Regions from separate parts of the Gluconobacter sp. OJA genome, predicted to be linked through region 1. Evidence: predicted binding sites of a transcription regulator. Region 1 holds the regulator's gene; each other region holds the start of a gene.

Evidence for each region. The regulator LexA, encoded in region 1, represses DNA repair genes until DNA is damaged. The targets are predictions, from matches to a motif close to TGTTCTANNTANGTTC.
Region 2: ABDK75_RS01940 (putative DNA modification/repair radical SAM protein) is a predicted target of LexA. The motif match lies at 2,993-3,008, and genes of this name have one in related genera.
Region 3: ABDK75_RS14895 (ImuA family protein) is a predicted target of LexA. The motif match lies at 3,198-3,213, and genes of this name have one in related genera.

Annotation. Positions count from the first base shown of each region.
Region 1 covers NZ_JBDIWI010000001.1:1,439,249-1,445,004, forward strand. Annotated here, with positions in the region: gene kdsA (3-deoxy-8-phosphooctulonate synthase) at 1-182, shown strand, start outside; gene ABDK75_RS06825 (DUF3429 domain-containing protein) at 170-655, opposite strand; gene eno (phosphopyruvate hydratase) at 758-2,038, shown strand; gene ABDK75_RS06835 (septation inhibitor protein) at 2,186-2,515, shown strand; gene rpmG (50S ribosomal protein L33) at 2,630-2,797, opposite strand; gene lexA (transcriptional repressor LexA) at 3,105-3,830, shown strand; gene ABDK75_RS06850 (hypothetical protein) at 3,883-4,491, opposite strand; gene pgsA (CDP-diacylglycerol--glycerol-3-phosphate 3-phosphatidyltransferase) at 4,593-5,195, opposite strand; gene uvrC (excinuclease ABC subunit UvrC) at 5,305-5,756, opposite strand, start outside.
Region 2 covers NZ_JBDIWI010000001.1:414,159-419,914, reverse strand. Annotated here, with positions in the region: gene ABDK75_RS01950 (HlyD family secretion protein) at 1-66, opposite strand, end outside; gene ABDK75_RS01945 (UdgX family uracil-DNA binding protein) at 313-1,755, opposite strand; gene ABDK75_RS01940 (putative DNA modification/repair radical SAM protein) at 1,756-2,988, opposite strand; gene ABDK75_RS01935 (flagellin) at 3,172-5,100, shown strand; gene ABDK75_RS01930 (flagellar biosynthesis regulator FlaF) at 5,205-5,621, shown strand; gene ABDK75_RS01925 (M1 family metallopeptidase) at 5,704-5,756, opposite strand, start outside.
Region 3 covers NZ_JBDIWI010000003.1:175,231-180,986, forward strand. Annotated here, with positions in the region: gene ABDK75_RS14880 (error-prone DNA polymerase) at 1-737, opposite strand, end outside; gene ABDK75_RS14885 (hypothetical protein) at 741-998, opposite strand; gene ABDK75_RS14890 (DNA polymerase Y family protein) at 974-2,503, opposite strand; gene ABDK75_RS14895 (ImuA family protein) at 2,394-3,179, opposite strand; gene ABDK75_RS14900 (hypothetical protein) at 3,614-5,756, shown strand, end outside.

The DNA of each region.
Region 1 (5,756 bases):
TTGTTGAACCCCTCGCCCGTGCTGCGTTGTCGATCGGTGTTGCGGCAGTTTTCATCGAGACACATCAGGACCCGGATCATGCTCCGAGTGATGGTCCAACAATGGTGCCGCTTTCAGAAATGCGGGCCTTGTTGACCCGCCTTAAAGCGTTTGACGCTTTGGCCAAATCCTACAGCGTATAATTCTGTAAAGGTGCCAGGGCTGCCATGAGGAGACTTATGACAGCCCCCACCGTCAGAACGCCTCTTAGGGGCATGTACCCCGGTGGCAGCGCGCCATTCTTCCAGGCCATTCGTTCTACAGCAAACGTTGCCAGAAAACCGATAACCTCAAGCAGGTATCCGGCGCGCAGTCCTCCAAGCAGTCCGACGCACAGTGAAAGCCATGCCCAGAGTGCAGGGCAGACTCCCAGAAGGAGTCTCTGGCGGTCGCGATCTGCTGTTCCCTGAACTGTGATGATATCTGGCCGCTCCATGGCGAGGCCCCAGTGGACTGCACCGAGAAAAGACAGGATGCATGCCCCATAGGCCAGAAGAATAACGGTTAGATGCGGGAGTGGGGAGAAAAGTCCGGCGAGGAAAATCCACCCTCCAAGGGTCAGGAAAGGTATAAGTCCTGCCAAACCGAGGATCAGGGCGAAGAAAGGAAGACGCATGTCGTCGATTGACCTTGTGTTCTGATTTTGAGACGAGACGTGTGGTCCGTCCCGAACGGTTATGAGCCACCCCCGGTTCACGCATATCCAGGAGAGCTTCCATTGAGCGCCATTGTTGATATCACCGCCCGCGAGATCCTGGACAGCCGTGGTAACCCAACCGTTGAGGTTGAGGTTGAGCTGTCGTCTGGTGCCCGCGGTCGCGCCGCAGTTCCTTCCGGTGCTTCCACTGGTGCCCACGAAGCCGTTGAGCTGCGTGACGGGGACAAGTCCCGTTACAACGGCAAAGGTGTTCTGAAGGCCTGTGGTTTTGTCGAAGACGAAATCCTTGAAGTGCTGCAGGGTGCCGAATCCGAAGATCAGATCGCAATCGACAATGCGATGATCGAGCTGGATGGCACACCGAACAAGTCCCGCATTGGTGCGAATGCAATTCTCGGCGTTTCCCTCGCGGTTGCCAAGGCGACGGCAGAAGAGCTGGAGTTGCCGCTCTATCGCTATGTCGGTGGCGTTTTCGCACACACACTTCCGGTTCCCATGATGAACATCGTGAATGGTGGCGAACACGCGGATAACCCGATCGACATTCAGGAATTCATGATCCAGCCCGTTGGTGCGCCGACGTTGGCTGATGCCGTGCGCATGGGTTCTGAAATCTTCGCCGCTCTCAAGAAGGGTCTGTCTGCTGCTGGTCACAACACCAATGTTGGTGATGAGGGCGGGTTTGCTCCGGGTCTGAAGTCTGCCGATGAAGCTCTGAGCTTCATTACGAAGTCTGTTGAGGCTGCTGGGTATCGTCCAGGCGATGACGTGACGTTTGCCCTCGATTGTGCAGCGACCGAGTTCTACAGCAACGGCCGTTATAACCTGAAGGGTGAAGGCAAAGAGTTCGACTCTTCAGGCATGATCTCCTACCTCGAAGATCTCGCCAAGAAGTATCCGATTGTCTCCATTGAAGATGGTCTGGCTGAGGATGACTGGGAAGGCTGGGCTGAGCTGACGTCCCGTCTGGGTGATCGTCTCCAGCTTGTTGGTGATGATCTGTTCGTGACCAATCCTGAGCGCCTTCGTCGCGGTATCAAGGCCAAGACAGCGAACTCCCTGCTCGTGAAGGTCAATCAGATCGGCACGCTGACCGAGACGCTGGAAGCAGTCGAGACAGCCCACAAGGCTGGCTACACCTGCGTTATGAGCCACCGTTCTGGTGAAACTGAAGACGCTGTGATCGCAGATCTTGCTGTTGCTACGAACTGTGGTCAGATCAAGACGGGTTCCCTCTCCCGCTCTGACCGTACGGCTAAGTACAATCAGCTGATCCGTATTGAGCAGCAGCTCGGAAGCGCAGCCCGTTATGCGGGTCGCAGCATTCTGAAGTCCGCCTGATCAACAAACGCCGGCCTCCATTCAGGAGGCCGGTTTTATGTATGTGCTAAAATAATCTACTGCCTTGAACAACAGTGATTGTTTCGCAGCCTCTCTCTGAGCTACATTGATGGGAAGTTTTCAAGCCAAGGGAGCCTGTTACCCCGCGTGAGACCCGTCAGACTTATCAAACGTGCCATCCGCGCGGTTGCTCCCCCTGTGCTCTTTCTGTCACTGACCGCTTATTTCGGGTGGAACGCCCTTCACGGCGCTCATGGTATCCGTGCCTATCAGGATCAGCTTGTGCTTCAGCAGCAGGCTATCCAGGCGCAGCAGGATGCCAAGGATGAGCAGGCGGTGTGGCACCGTCGAGTGCTGGCTCTGAAAGAGAAGGCTCTTGATGCTGACATTCTGGATGAGCGTTCCCGTGCCATGCTCAATCTGACGCGTAACGGTGATATCGTTATCCCCTACGATCCGCACGACAAACTATTTTAAGAGCCGTTCTCGGCTCTTTTTTTATGTTCGGGAAAGTCTATTCGTCAGAAATTGAGCCAATAAAAAAGGCGACCCGAAGGCCGCCTTTTTTAACGTCGTATGATCCGCGAGATCTTACTTGATCTTGGCTTCGCGGAAGGTCACGTGCTTGCGGGCAACCGGGTCATACTTACGGACTTCCATCTTGCCCGTAGCAGAACGTGCGTTCTTCTTCGTGACGTAGAAGTAGCCGGTGTCAGCCGACGAGACGAGACGGATCTGAATAACGTTGCTTTTTCCCATGATACCCTCGGGCTTGCGCCGTCCTGATGCCGCTCGCAAGTGCCAAAGCAGCAGGTTGATCTAGTTCGGCGCAACATGCTGATTTGTATGTCCTAGGTCAAGGCTTTCTGAAGAAAATCCAGGGATAAGGTGCATTTTTCCGCAAAAACCGGGGTTTTTAGCCAGATAAAAGCTTTGTTGATGCCTGGTAGATGTTCTTGCAGGTGGACGAACGGGAACCTATAAGGAACAAAAGAGCGTCGCATAAGTTTATGCAGTGTCTCAATCTTCAGATTTTGCCTCCACCGAGGTGCATGGGAGCGCCTGTATGCTGACGCGTAAGCAGCACCAGCTTTTGCTATACATTGACGAACATCTTCGGCGGACGGGCTATTCCCCTTCCTTCGATGAAATGAAGGACGCCCTCGAACTTCGTTCCAAATCAGGAATTCATCGCCTCATCTCCGCCCTTGAAGAGCGTGGCTTTCTGAGACGGCATCACCATCGTGCAAGAGCGCTTGAAGTTCTGCGTTTGCCGCATATGGGGCTTGAGGCCCCGGTTGTGGATGCTGTGGCTAATCCGGCGCCTTTCGTTCCAACAGTTGTTGAGGGTGGTCGTCAGGATCTTCCCGGGACATTTTCTGAGGCGCCCCGCTCTCCCGTTGAGAACACAAGCGTTCAGCTTCCACTTTACGGACGTATTGCTGCCGGCCTCCCTATTGAGGCCTTGCAGGATGATAGCGCACAGATTCAGGTGCCATCGTCCCTGCTCGGCACCGGAGAGCATTATGCTCTTACAGTCGCGGGTGATTCCATGATTGAAGCTGGCATTTTGGACGGAGATGTTGCCATCATCCGGCGCGGCGAAGTGGCGGATAATGGTCAGATCGTTGTTGCGCTGATTGATGATCAGGAAGTGACGCTCAAGAAGCTGCGCCGTCGTGGTTCTACGATTGCTCTGGAAGCCGCTAATCGGGAATACGAGACACGTATTCTGCCTGCTGCGCGCGTGCGCATACAGGGACGGCTGGTCGCCCTTTTCAGGCAGTACTAAGAAAACCGCCTTGCCGGATTAATGCTCCGGCAAGGCAGATAATTTCTGATGATTATTTATTGGGAACTGACGGCACGCCGCGTACAACGCGGACTTTACCATCCGGAGCAATAAGCGTGCTCGTTCCATCCCCATTCGGGATGATGATGGTTTTGTCAGGGTTTTTGTTCAGGAAACGACCAGCATTATCCGGAACGCTAGTGGGAAGCGTCGGGACAAAGTGACTGCGATCTTCTGACACACCACGCATCGCATCGATTTTTTCACCGACGGACATGGTGTCGCCTGGCTTCATTTGAGGGCCAGAGACGCCGAGAGCACCGGTACCAGCAATGCCACCGCCCATGAAATTCTTGTCGAGCGTTGCACCGCCAAAATACGTAGCCGGATCGCCAAGAGACTTATTAAAGACGCTGTCAGGGTTCACAACATCTTTGAGGGTTGGCAGAGGCTGAGGTGAGCCGGGCCACATGTTCCCGCCTTCTGGCAGGATTGGTGCAGCTGCTACGAATTCACCGCGTGCCCTGCGAAGGTTTTCACTATCGCCATGGGGAGCATTAGGGTTGCTTCCCGACCACAGCGCGGTGTCATTGAAAAACTTGCCCATGCCCGCACAGCCGCTCAGGGCCAGAGGTAATGCCAGTAGAGCGGCCTTACGCATTGTGTACTCCCATAAGGTCGATCCCTGAACTTTACCTGTCATCGATTAAAAGCGCCAGATGACGAGCTGATAACTGCAATAATAATCACAGATAGTCCAGATCAGGAGACGATCTTTGAGGACTTGCGAGGCTCAGAGGCCATCATTCTGGAAAGTCCGGCGGTGAGATAGCCCCACCCACTTAGAACTGTTGGAATAACTGAAACCCAGAGAAGAATACCGCCGATTAGTGTGGCCGGCAGGAATGAAAGATGAAGCGTAGCCGCAGCTTTGTCTCCGCCAATCAGGAAACCGATCGCAACCATCTGAATTCCGGTCTTCCATTTTGCAAGGCGGGTGGATGGAAGGGTTGCGCGTTGGGAGGCCATGTATTCACGCAAGCCACTGACCAGAATCTCGCGTAGCATGATGATGATGGCTGCGTAGAGCGAATACACTGGAAGTGTGGTCAGGCCAGCGAGTGCGAGCAACAACGCACCGACAAGAAGCTTGTCGGCAATCGGATCCATCATCCGACCCAGTTCGGATAGCATTTGCCATTTCCGTGCCAGAGCACCATCCAGATAATCCGTAATGCAGGCAGCCGTGTACACAACGCAGGCTGCGACGTTACCGAGTGCGGAATGCAGCGCCAGCAGGGCAACCAGAACAGGAATGGCCGCAATACGGAGCAGAGTCAGGACGTTTGGCAGATCAGTCAGCATCACGAAGCAGTCTAGAACAGTTTATCCGTCTCCGGTATGCGCCAATCCGCTCTGAATGTGTGTATTTTTTATGCCAAGGCAGCGTTCAGGGCGTGACCTCACGGAATTGTCAGCTCTGTGTCCGAAGCCATTCGGGATGAAAGTGCCCGTAGATGGCTCTGGCCGTTCCAGAGCTGATTCCGGGCGCAGTTTCAAGCTCTTCGAGACTGGCCTGTCGCACGGTCTTGGCTGACCCGAAGTGATTCAGAAGCGCCTTCTTGCGGGCACCTCCGATTCCCGGAACATCATCCAGTTCAGATTTCCGAAGTCCTTTGGAGCGCCCTGCCCTGTGTGTCGTAATCGCGAAACGGTGGGCTTCGTCTCTCAGGCGTTGAAGATAATAGAGAACCGGATCACGAGGTGGGAGCTGGAACGGTGGCTGTGTTTCAGTGAAAAACCATTCGCGTCCAGCATCACGATCCGGGCCCTTGGCGATTGCCACAATGGGAATTCCCGTAACGCCAAGGTCTGCCAATACGTTGCGCACTGCATTGAACTGACCCAGGCCGCCGTCAATTAGCA
Region 2 (5,756 bases), 1.0 Mb from region 1:
CTTTTTCTGCGGTTTTCCGGACGCTCCGGACTGCTGTTCGGCCTGCGCTTGGTCGCCCTGCGCCATATCGTCTCTCTCGCTTTAAACGGGTCTGTCCGAAGTGACCGGCTGAATGAAATGGCCTCATGAAAAGGCCGATTGACCGATCGGTTCGGTCATCCATGACATATTGTATGGCCGTCTTCAAGCCGGAAAAAACTGATGCGTTTCCTTTCAGGCCGGGAAGATTTTTCCTTGCGCCCGCTCATCCGTGAGACGAAATTTTCTTATCCTGAAAGGGTCTCCACGCAACGCCTGAACAGAATGTTGCCCTTAAAGGGCGGTCTGCATCTTTCTCAGACCTTCAATCAAGCGCTGACGTTCCTGCTCGGCCTGCTCGGTTGGTCCCAGACGCAGAATCCATGATGGATGAGCGAGGCTCAGATGACGGTGTCCGCCTTGCGCGTCCTCACGCATCAGCCCCCGAAAGTCTTTCAATTGAGCCGAAGGCCCCGCAACTGCGCGCAATGCTGTCGCCCCAAGCGTCACGACAAGCTGTGGCCGAACCAAGGCTATTTCCTGCCGCAGCCAGGGCTGACACGCCTGAACATGCTCAGCGCCAGGCGTCTGGTGAATGCGCCGTCTGCCCCGCGTGGTGAACCGGAAATGCTTTACAGCATTCGTCATGTAGAGGGCCTGGGGTTCAACGCCCGCCTCCGCCATACACTCCTTTAAAAGAGAGCCTGCGGGACCGACAAAAGGACGCCCAGCCAGATCTTCCTGATCGCCCGGCTGCTCACCGACCAGCATGATTTTTGCCGTCTCAGGCCCCTCCCCCAAGACCGCCTGCGTAGCATGGCAGTGAAGCGAGCAGGCCTGACAGGTGCGAATTTGCTGCTTCAGATCTGCCCAACTGCCTGCTGTCGGCACCGCAGCTGGAACGGCTTTCTGGCGAATCTGCAGAGCCTGATGAAATTTAGGCGCGGGAAGAGCCTCCTGCGCTGCCATTTCAGCCACGCGTTTTTCCGCCTGAGCCACCAGATGGGGAATCCGGTTCGCCTCTGGCAGGTTATGCCAGTAACGCCGCGGCATTTCATTGCGCATCGCTTTCGTCCGGACACGGGCAGGATTGAAAGTCGAGGCGTAATAGGTCTGCCAGAGCTGATCCACGTCATCATCAAGCACCTGTTTTTCACAGGGCTCGAAAGAGCAATGTACCGTCTCGCCATCCCATCGCAGAGAGCCGCGCGGCGTCAGGATCATCCAGTCCATATCTGCGAAACGGCCCGCGAAAAAAGAAGAGACTTTTTCCAGCACATGATGGTCCGGCTCAAACCAGGAAAGAAAACGCCGCCGACCCGTCTCCGACGTTCCCTGCTCCCGGAAGCGCACAAAAGCCGTCATTTTATGGGCCGCTCGGCGAACCTGATGCACCATTCGACGCGCCTGCGCCACATCCTGATCTATCACCACCGACAACAGGTTCGGATCACTCTGAAGACGCCAGAGCAGCCGATAAGCTAATGCGAACCGCTCAGCACTGGAGTGGCAGAGAACATCTTTCAAAAGGGGCAGGCTCGACGCTTTGAGGCGAACATCCCGCACGACTTCACCCTCAAACGTCTGATTTTCAGCCGCGTGAAAAAGATCCAGATCGGCCTCAGGATAGCGCCAGAGGATCTGGTCTGGAGGAATGTCACGCTGAAGCGCCATTCTGGCCTTTTCGCGCCAGCCTTCAAACGCGCTGGTATCCGCGAGCCTGACGGTAACCGGCACTTACAGAAGCCGCATCTGCTGTGGAGTCGGCAGAAAAAGAGTGCGCAAATCCTGACGATCCGTCAGACGCGCAGGACTCCATCCGGATGCCTTGACGAACGGACGCACCTTTTTAATGGACACGTTCAGCCGCGCCAGATCTTCCAGACGGATTGTCGTGTGCTTTCGCGCAGACAGCAGCGCAGCAACGGTCCGAACCCCAAGTCCAGGAACCCGCAGCAGCATTTCCTTGGAGGCCAGATTCAGGTCCACAGGAAACTGCGCGCGATTATCCAGAGCCCAGGCCAGCTTGGGATCAATCTCCAGATCCAGCATTCCATTGGGCCGTGATGCTGTCAGTTCGCCAAAATCAAAGCCATAGAACCGGAATAACCAGTCTGCCTGATACAGCCGGTGCTCTCGCTGTAACGGGGGGCTACGCACAGGCAGGATCGCTGAAGCATCCGGAATGGGGCTGAAGGCTGAATAGTAAACGCGGCGCAGACCATAAGACCCGTAAAGGCCTGAGCTACTGGCCAGAACATCCTGATCCGTCGCGGCATCTGCCCCGATGATCATTTGTGTGCTTTGGCCGCCCGGTGAAAAGCGCCCTGCCCGCCTGCCTGTATGTGTCTTCTCTTTGGCTGCATCAATCTTGAGACGCATGTCCCCCATCGCGCGACGGATATTTCCGGCATCCTTCTCCGGCGCGTAATCCTTCAGGCCCGTTTCTGTTGGCATCTCGACGTTGATCGATAAGCGATCCGCATAAAGCCCAGCTTCCTCCAGCAATTTGGGAGACGCATCCGGGATCGTTTTGAGATGGATATATCCGCGGAAACCATGCTTGAGCCGCAGGTCACGCGCGACCTGAACAAGCTGCTCCATCGTATGATCGGACGACCGGATAATCCCGGACGACAGGAAAAGCCCCTCAATGCAGTTCCGACGGTAGAACTCCAGCGTCAGCCAGATCACTTCATCAGGCGTGAACTTCGCCCGCTCAACATTTGAGGACGAGCGGTTGATGCAATAGGCGCAGTCATAAACGCAGAAATTGGTCAGCAGGATCTTGAGCAGCGAAATACAACGCCCATCCGGCGTATAGGCATGACAGATCCCGTTCCCGGTCGTGGAGCCCAGACCTCCTGTTTTGGCAGAGTCCCGGCGCGTCGATCCACTGGACGCGCAGGACGCATCGTACTTTGCCGCATCGGACAGAATCGCAAGACGTTCAGACAGAGATTTCTTCATGCATTGTTCTTATTTCGTTCCTGTCTATAAAATGCAAGAACTGCTTAAAATTTACCGGTTGTTTGCCTCTTTCCTGTCAAACCCTGTCACCGTTTTTTAAAGATGAAGATTCAGGTTCCCTTAACCATTCGAGGCCTATCGTGAAGGAGCAAAACTGCACCGACGGAGAATGTCTCGATGTCCATGTCAATCAATACAAATACAGCCGCCATGTCGGCTCTTCAGGTCCTGAACCAGACGACGGACCAGCTGAGCAAGACGCAGAACGCCGTGTCCACGGGCAAGAGCGTCAGCTCCGCCTCTGACAGCCCGGCCATTTACGCCATTTCCCAGACAATGAATTCCCAGATTTCGGCTCTGTCCGGTGTCTCGACAGGTCTTCAGTTCGCTGGGCAGGTTCTCAGCACGGCCTCTTCGCAGGCCGGGTCTATCTCGACCGTCCTGAGCAATATTTCCGAGACCGTGACGAACGCTGCCAATAACGGTGAAAATCAGGATACCCTGAACACCCAGCTGAGCAGCTACCTGTCCCAGGTTGATGTGGCGACTTCGAACTCGACCTTCCAGGGTGTGAACCTGCTATCCGGTTCAACCAGCAGCAGTGTGAAGTACACGCAGATTTCTGCTGCTCAGGACATCAACGGAAACCTCTTCACGCTGAATGGCGCTGATGCCACCTCGACAGGTCTGGGCTTGCAGGGTCTGAGCACAGACATGAAGGGCGCAACCATTGATGCCACAGCCATGAGCATCACGGGCACCGGCGACAGCACCACTGCGACGAGCCTGACACTGAAGAACCTGTCTGCAGCAAGTGCCTCCAGTGCAACTGCTGCCAACCCAGCCATTACGACGTCTTTTGTAATGGATTCTCAGCCCGGTTCCTCAGCAAAGGGGGCATCCTCAGCAGTTGGATCGGCGATTTCCAATGCACTGACGACGGCAGCGACCGTAACTGTTGGGTCAAACGGCGCTCTGAGCATTGATGGCGCCACGTCGAAGAGTCAGTCCGACGGTACGACGGTCTATACGCTCAAAAACGGGGACTCCATTTCTGCCAAAGCTGACGCCAGTGGCAACATGGCCTACAGCGTCACGAAGGCTGCGGACCTCGATGCGAATGGTAATGCAAAAGCCATGACCAATATCGTGGACGTCAACATCAGCGGAGCGCGCACGGATTCCGCGACGAACACGAAGGCTGATCAACTTTCCACTCTTGTCACAGCCATTGGAAATGCCGGATTTGGCGCAGAGCTGGAAAACGACGGCACGCTGACAGTCGCTGGCGGCAACCTGGATTCTTCCAGCGTCAACCTGTCCAACGGCAGCGCAGCAACGACGACACTGTCAATTCCGTCTTCTGCAGCATATGTTGACGGTCATACAGCGCTTACCGCTACCGACAGCACCGGGAACGTCACGAATTATGTGGCAAGTGCTGGCAGCCCGCTGTCTGATAATGCGGCTTCGGCAATGACTGACAGCATCAACGCAATTCTTGGCGCAACGGATAGCGATCATAAGATCAGCATCGCTGCCGATGGCACCCTAAATTCTGCTACCACGGCAACGACGGGTTATACTGTCACTGGGTCCGCTGGTTCTTACACCGTTACAAACACAACGACGAACCAGACAACCAAATTCGATGCTGTCACATCAACAGATGGAACAGAAGCCAGCTACACAACCTCACTGGCAACGGCCACGGGCCTGACAAACTCAAGCGGCAAGCTGACGGGCGTGGCTCAGGGCACAACGTTGACACTAGGTGATGGCATTGTGGGTGCCAGCATTCAGAAACCTGTCTCGATTGCCTCCACCACTGGCACGAATGTTGTACAGCTTGCTGTCACGGGCGCTATCAACAAGATGAGCCGCATTTCTTCCAGCATTGGTGTGGCTTCCAATACCGTTACACAGCTTCAGACGTCCAACAGCACGCTGTCTGACGCTCTGACGACGGGTGTGGGTGCTCTGACGGATGCTGATCTTGCAGCGGAAAGCGCCAAGCTTACGTCCCTGCAAACGAAGCAGCAGCTGGCCATTCAGTCGCTCTCGATTGCGAATTCGCAGTCTTCCAACATCATGTCGCTCTTCCGCGGTTGATGTCGGCGGGGCGCTGGTGAAAGCCAGCGCCCCTTCCTGAACTGCTCCAAAAGTTTCCCGTTTCCCGGGAGCCTTTTGAAACAGTCCTTTTGTAAAGGAGCATCATGTCCATGACCTATGGCATGTCACAATACCAGAACCAGTCCGGCACCTATCTTCCGCCACGAGAAGTGGAAGCCATGGCGTTCAGACACGTTAATGGGCTGCTTTCGGCCGCAAAAACACGCTCAGATCGGCAGGCTGCATTGTCTGCCAATCTCAAACTCTGGGGCATTCTGATGCAGGGGGTCCAGCGGACGGACTGCCCTTTGGATGCCATTCTGCGCAAAGACCTGACGACCGTTGGAACCTGGTCCATGCGTTACGCCAATGTTGCGCTGAACTCGGATACATCCCTTCAGGCTCTCATTGATATCAACAGGGATATGATTGAAGGTCTGTCAGCGTCTGCTGCCCCTTCACCATATGCGGGACCTGCGGCATCCAACGAAACTCGCGCAGCTATTCAAATGGTCGGGTGAAAACTACTCCTCCCATGCCTTTGGCAGGACATGGGAGTTTTTCCATTCCTGACACACATTGCATGTCAGGAATGGTGGCGTGTCATTTACGGTTATCGCTGCGGTCAATGTCCGGAATGACATGGTCTGGATCAA
Region 3 (5,756 bases), on a different contig from region 1:
GCCAGGGCGTCCGGAAAGGCGGCGAACAGGCGTGCCTGCTCTTCAGGGGCTTTCAGGTGGCGATCGGCGTGAACGTGACGGCGGTCGCCGAGAGCATCGACTGTGCAGCCTTCCCGGATCGCCGTGACGACGTCCTGAAGAACGTGACGGCGCGCATCGTGGTAGAGCACATCTCCCGTCACAACGCAGGCCAGACCTTGTGCCGCACTGAACGCCGCGAGCGCGTGAAGCCGCGCTTGGTCTCCCGGCTCTCGAAACATCGTCAGCGCGAGAAACCGGATTTCTTCTTCGCCCGTCCTTTGTCGTGGCAGAGCCAGCAGGCTCTGAACGTGCCCGGGAAACGCCGCCAGGTCCTCGGGCGGCAAGAGGATCAGGAGGAGGTCCGGTGCCGCTGTAATGAGATCCTCCCATCCCAGAAGGAACACATCCCGCTCGCCCCGATGATGACCAAGCGTCAGAAGCTGGCACAGACCCGCCCAGCCTGCGCGATTGCGGGGGTAGGCCAGGAGCGTGCTCCCATCGCGCAAAGCCAGACGGCATCCGGGTAGGAAACGGAGACCGGCCTCCCGCGCTGCCAGATGGGCGCGGATGACCCCGGCAACAGTGTTCCAGTCGGCCAAACCGATCGTGTCATAGCCCAGAGCTTTCGCCTGGAACATCAGTTCATCCGGCTGGCTGCCTGAGCGCAGGAACGAAAACGAGGATGTCACCTGCAGTTCGACGTAAGGCGCGCTCACGGCTCAGCGCCTGTGCGGATGCGGGTGCCGGCTGCTGTCGGGAGCGTTGCTGGTCGGCGCGCGCATGACCACGAATCCCGAGCGTTCCAGATAGGCGACAAGCCGTTCGGCCACGAGACGGGCCATCAGCTCGGCGGCGTCATGCGTCCGCCTGCGTCCGTCATAGCACAGCGCGTGCATCAGGACTTCGGCCACGTCCGAGGTACTGGCAGGGATCAGATCGTCACGGGGCTCCATCAGAACACCCCCTGAAGAAACCACGCGCCCGATCCGGACCAGTCGTGGTGTCCGTCCCCTTGGCGAAACAGCCACAGGCGCAGGCCGGTCGTGGTCTCGACCTGCCAGTAGTCGCGGATTGCGCCATAGCGTTCGGCCGTGTGCCACCACTCGCCCAGCAGACGTTCGGGGCCGTCGGCTGCCGCGATGCGATGCGTCTGACGTTTCAGGACGAACTGGCGGGGCGCACCGTCCGGGAGCAGGGCAGTCACCTGCACCCGGACGGGCAGATCGAACAGGATGTTCGGCCGCGCCCAGAGCATCTGGCTCGCGAGAGCCGGTTTTGCCATGTCGCCTGGAGAAACGCGAGACTGGCCGTCTTCAGGCCAGGCGGAAAACCGGGGCGCGAGCTGATAGACGGATGTGATCCCGGGGCGGTTGATCAGCCGGTCGACGAGGCTCGCGGGCAGTGTGTCCGCCTGACAGTCCTCCGGGTCTGAGAGCACCGGGCGATCCGGGCCGGCCTCCATGGGCTCGCTGGCGCTGATCGTCAACGTGACAGCCTCGATGCCAAAACCGGGCTCAATCCGGGAAATCTGATCCTTGAGAAGACGGAGGATGCGGGGCGTATCCGAGGTCGGATCGGACGTGCCCACCCGGATGGCCTGGACTGTGCTGTCGACACGCACACAGAGAAAATCGATCTGCCGTGCGCCTTCACCACGACGGGAGAGCAGGGCGCAGGCTTCCGGCACAAGAGCCTCGATCACGGTCGCAATCGCCTCGGCCGTGCCGACAGGTTCGACAAGCGAGCGCGAGAGCGAGATCCGGTCCCGCACCTGAACTACGTTCAGCGGCCTGGTCTGACGGCCAAGGGCTTCGTCCAGACAGGTGAGAAGCTCCGCGCCGAACCGTTTGGCCAAAGGCGCGCGGGGAAGGGCCGCAAGCGCACCAATGGTTGTCAGTCCCAGGCGATTGAGATGGGATGCTGTCTCCGGGGCAATCGGAAGGGCCGAGCAAGGCAGTCGGTCCAGAGCCTGTTTCTGCTGACCGGGCGGAATGACACAGGCCCGGTCGAGGCGGGAGCGTGCCAGAACGCGCGAGGCCGCTGCACTGTCACTCAAAGCGAGAGAGCAGACATGACCTTTTTCGGAAAGACGCGTCCGGACGAGAGACAACATCGCCTCCTCGCCGCCATAGAGATGAGCACAGCCGGTTGTGTCGCTATAAAGGCCATCGGGCACATCCAGAGCGGGCAGGGGCGACAGCCACAGCAGCCAGGAACACAGCGCTGACAAGGCCTCGTTATCGGCTTCGTTGTCCTGTTCGGCGCACAACAGATCCGGCACAAGGCTGCGTGCCTGGGCCAGGGGCTGGCCGGGTCTTAGCCCTGCCGCCAGTGCCACCGGATTGACGGCCGTGAGCGTCTGGCGGTTGTGCTCAGGCGCGTGCACGACAAGCGGGCGACCGGGAGGGTAATGATCCGGCTGGCAGAGCTGGAGGCGCTCGGTGCGCCAGAAGGGAAGCCACAGGGCGAGAAAACGGCGCATGATCAGGACAGTCGAGGAGCCAGTGGGCAGGACGTCCTCCACGCACCCGCAACAGCGAGACGGAAAGACGGCGGGGGCCGGGAAGCGGCAGAACCTGTCCCGGCAGACAGAGAGGGGCTGAAGGATGAGAAGTAACCTGCCAGCGTGTGGCGCAGGCACAGGGGTCTTTTCCGCAGGAGCGGGAGGTGCTGACAGGGCGCAGGAAGAAGCCGGTATTCCCGCTGCTTTCGGCGGCGAGGTTCAGACGACGCACTTCTGTCAGGGAGGGAATATGCGGACCGGATATCACGACAAGGGCGCGCTCGGGACCGCGCAGGATGTCCTCGGCGACGGCCAGAACACTGGTGTCATCGCTCTCAACGCAGATCAGGTGCCGGAGCGACATCCCGGTCTGACGCAGTCCCCAGGCATGAAGCTGAGGGGGAACCGCCCCCAGCCAAAAAACAGGCTGGCCACTGCGCGCGAGCAGAGGCAGAAGCAGGGCGAGGCTGGCTCCGATCTCGAGCGGATCGGGCACCAGGATGTCATGCAGGCTGGCGGTTTTGAGGCCACCACCCAGATGATTATCGACCGGTTGCAGGCCTGTTGGCAGCACCCGGAAGGGGGAATGATGCAGGCTCCGACGCTCCAGGCATCGGACCTGCTCGCGCAGACGCGCCAGCGCGTTCGAAGTCATGACTGTTCTCCTTAACGAGAACAGAAAGAGAACAAACGAACGCGGGACGCAAGTTAATTTTTAAGAGAGAACATTGCGATAAAAGGCGGCTTCCCTTTCCTATTCTCCACAAAATGGCTCTGCTTTCAGAGCATTACGACCCTTTGCACGCCTCTCCTGTGTTCTCCCTCTCAACTTTTGTGAAAAGCAATGAAAACTTTGCATCGCCTGATCGGCTAACAGCTCCGAAAAGGGGGTCTAGGTCGCACACACATTCGACCAGATATCCTCGTGACGGCGGCTTAAGCCCAGATCGAGACCTTATGGGAAGGTTACGGTTAATCGGAAAAGTTCATACAATTACGATTATTTAATGTATTTCACCTTGTGGCCTTTGTAACAAGATGAAACACCAAGGAATTGTTTTGCAATAAATAATTTTCTGGAGTGTGCCCATGCCGGATCCAACGCTGAAAACCTATTCTTCACAACAATTGACTCAGTTGCGGGCAGATATAAATGCCGTCAACCAGGATTATAACAACAATGCATCTGCGAACCTGGTCCAGCAGGACGTAGCCAAATTTTACTCTGATCAGTCCAGTTATGGTCTCTCGGCTTACCCAACTATAGCTTATTCCGTTGCCTTGAATATTGGAATGAACGGAATAACAGCCAATGCCAATATGCAGGCAGGTGTTAAATCCGGAGAATCTGTTGGGTTAAAAACCGAGCAGATGATGGTAAAACTTGCACAAGCAGATATGAGAACTATTGATATCAATTCTGGCGCGCCTGCAAGTATTGCACAAATTACGCAATTTCATATTGATACATATCAAGCACTGAACGTGGATCCAGTGCACTGGAGTGGCTACGAGCCGGCACTGCAAAATGGAACCTGGATTCCTAATGCAACCAGTGAAGACTTGCGCGATGTAACAACTCAATCACAATATATTAAAGATCAATCCATTGGAGCCCAGACAGAGGCAATCGCCAATTTGATGGATGCCGGATTAATCGGCGCCCAAACTGCACTGGGGCAATATTTATACCATTCGCAGGGGGGTACGCCCCTTGTTTCGAACTTCTCCCAATTCTGGAGTGACCTAGGAATAGGTACACAGGTGGGCGAACGGGCCATCCTGTCTGCCGGAACGTATTTAGTGAAGGGCGGTGGAGAACTCCTGGTCTCGCAATCACATGCGGGAGACCTGACAGAGTATACACTTGTTCAGAACGGAAAGACGGACAGTTATACTGTATCTTCGAACGGTCAAGTTTCAAACATGAGTGGCAATCAAGGTAACATTCCAACTGAATACGTTTTTAGAGGAAATCAATCTATATCATCACAAAATGCAAATGTTATTGTAGCTTCTCCGGACATCACAACTATAAATGGCAATAACAACAGAGTTGCGAATATTCTTGATGGAAGTACGATTTCTGTTTCCGGTAAAAATAATACCATAAATTCCAGTTCAGGATCAAAAACATTTATCAACGGACAGAACAACACGTATAATGGTACTAATGGAAGTGTGGCCGCGATTGGTGCAAACTCCTCCGCTCAGGTTAATGGCACGGGTCAAATCGTCCACCTTCTGGCCGACAATTCTAATGCCAACCTTTCTCAGGCGGGCAATACCACCTATGTCTGGGGTACGAATGATTCCATTTCTGGAAATGGAACCAAAGTCCTCATGGGCGGCAACACGGTCGACCCAGGGCAAAGTCAGTCCTTTACAGCAAACGGCAACGATAACTCGATCAATCCGAGTGGAAATTCTACAACCTTTATTAACGGACAAAACAATACCTTCAACGGGACTAACGGGAGTGTAGCCGCGATTGGTGCAAACTCCTCCGCTCAGGTTAATGGCACGGGTCAAATCGTCCACCTTCTGGCCGACAATTCTAATGCCAACCTTTCTCAGGCGGGCAATACCACCTATGTCTGGGGTACGAATGATTCCATTTCTGGAAATGGAACCAAAGTCCTCATGGGCGGCAACACGGTCGACCCAGGGCAAAGTCAGTCCTTTACAGCAAACGGCAACGATAACTCGATCAATCCGAGTGGAAATTCTACAACCTTTATTAACGGACAAAACAATACCTTCAACGGGACTAACGGGAGTGTAGCCGCGATTGGTGCAAACTCCTCCGCTCAGGTTAATGGCACGGGTCAAATCGTCCACCTTCTGGCCGACAATTCTAATGCCTACCTTTCTCAGGCGGGCAATACCACCTATGTCTGGGGTACGAATGATTCCATTACCGGAAACGGGACCAAAGTGCTTATGGGCGGAAGCACGAACCAGTCCTTCACGGCCAACGGCGACGATAACACGATTAATCCTAGCGGAAATTCTACAACCTTTATTAACGGACAGAACAATACGTTTAATGGAGCCGGATTGAGTTCAGTAGCGGCATTCGGCGGAAATAGTTCCGGCACCGTTAACGGAAATAGTAAAATTCTTTTCAACGAGGACAATACTCACGTTACCGTTACTCAAGCGGGTAACAATGTTGAAGTCTGGGCAAAAAATGACATTCTTTCAGGGGTGTCGGGACAAAATATTCAAC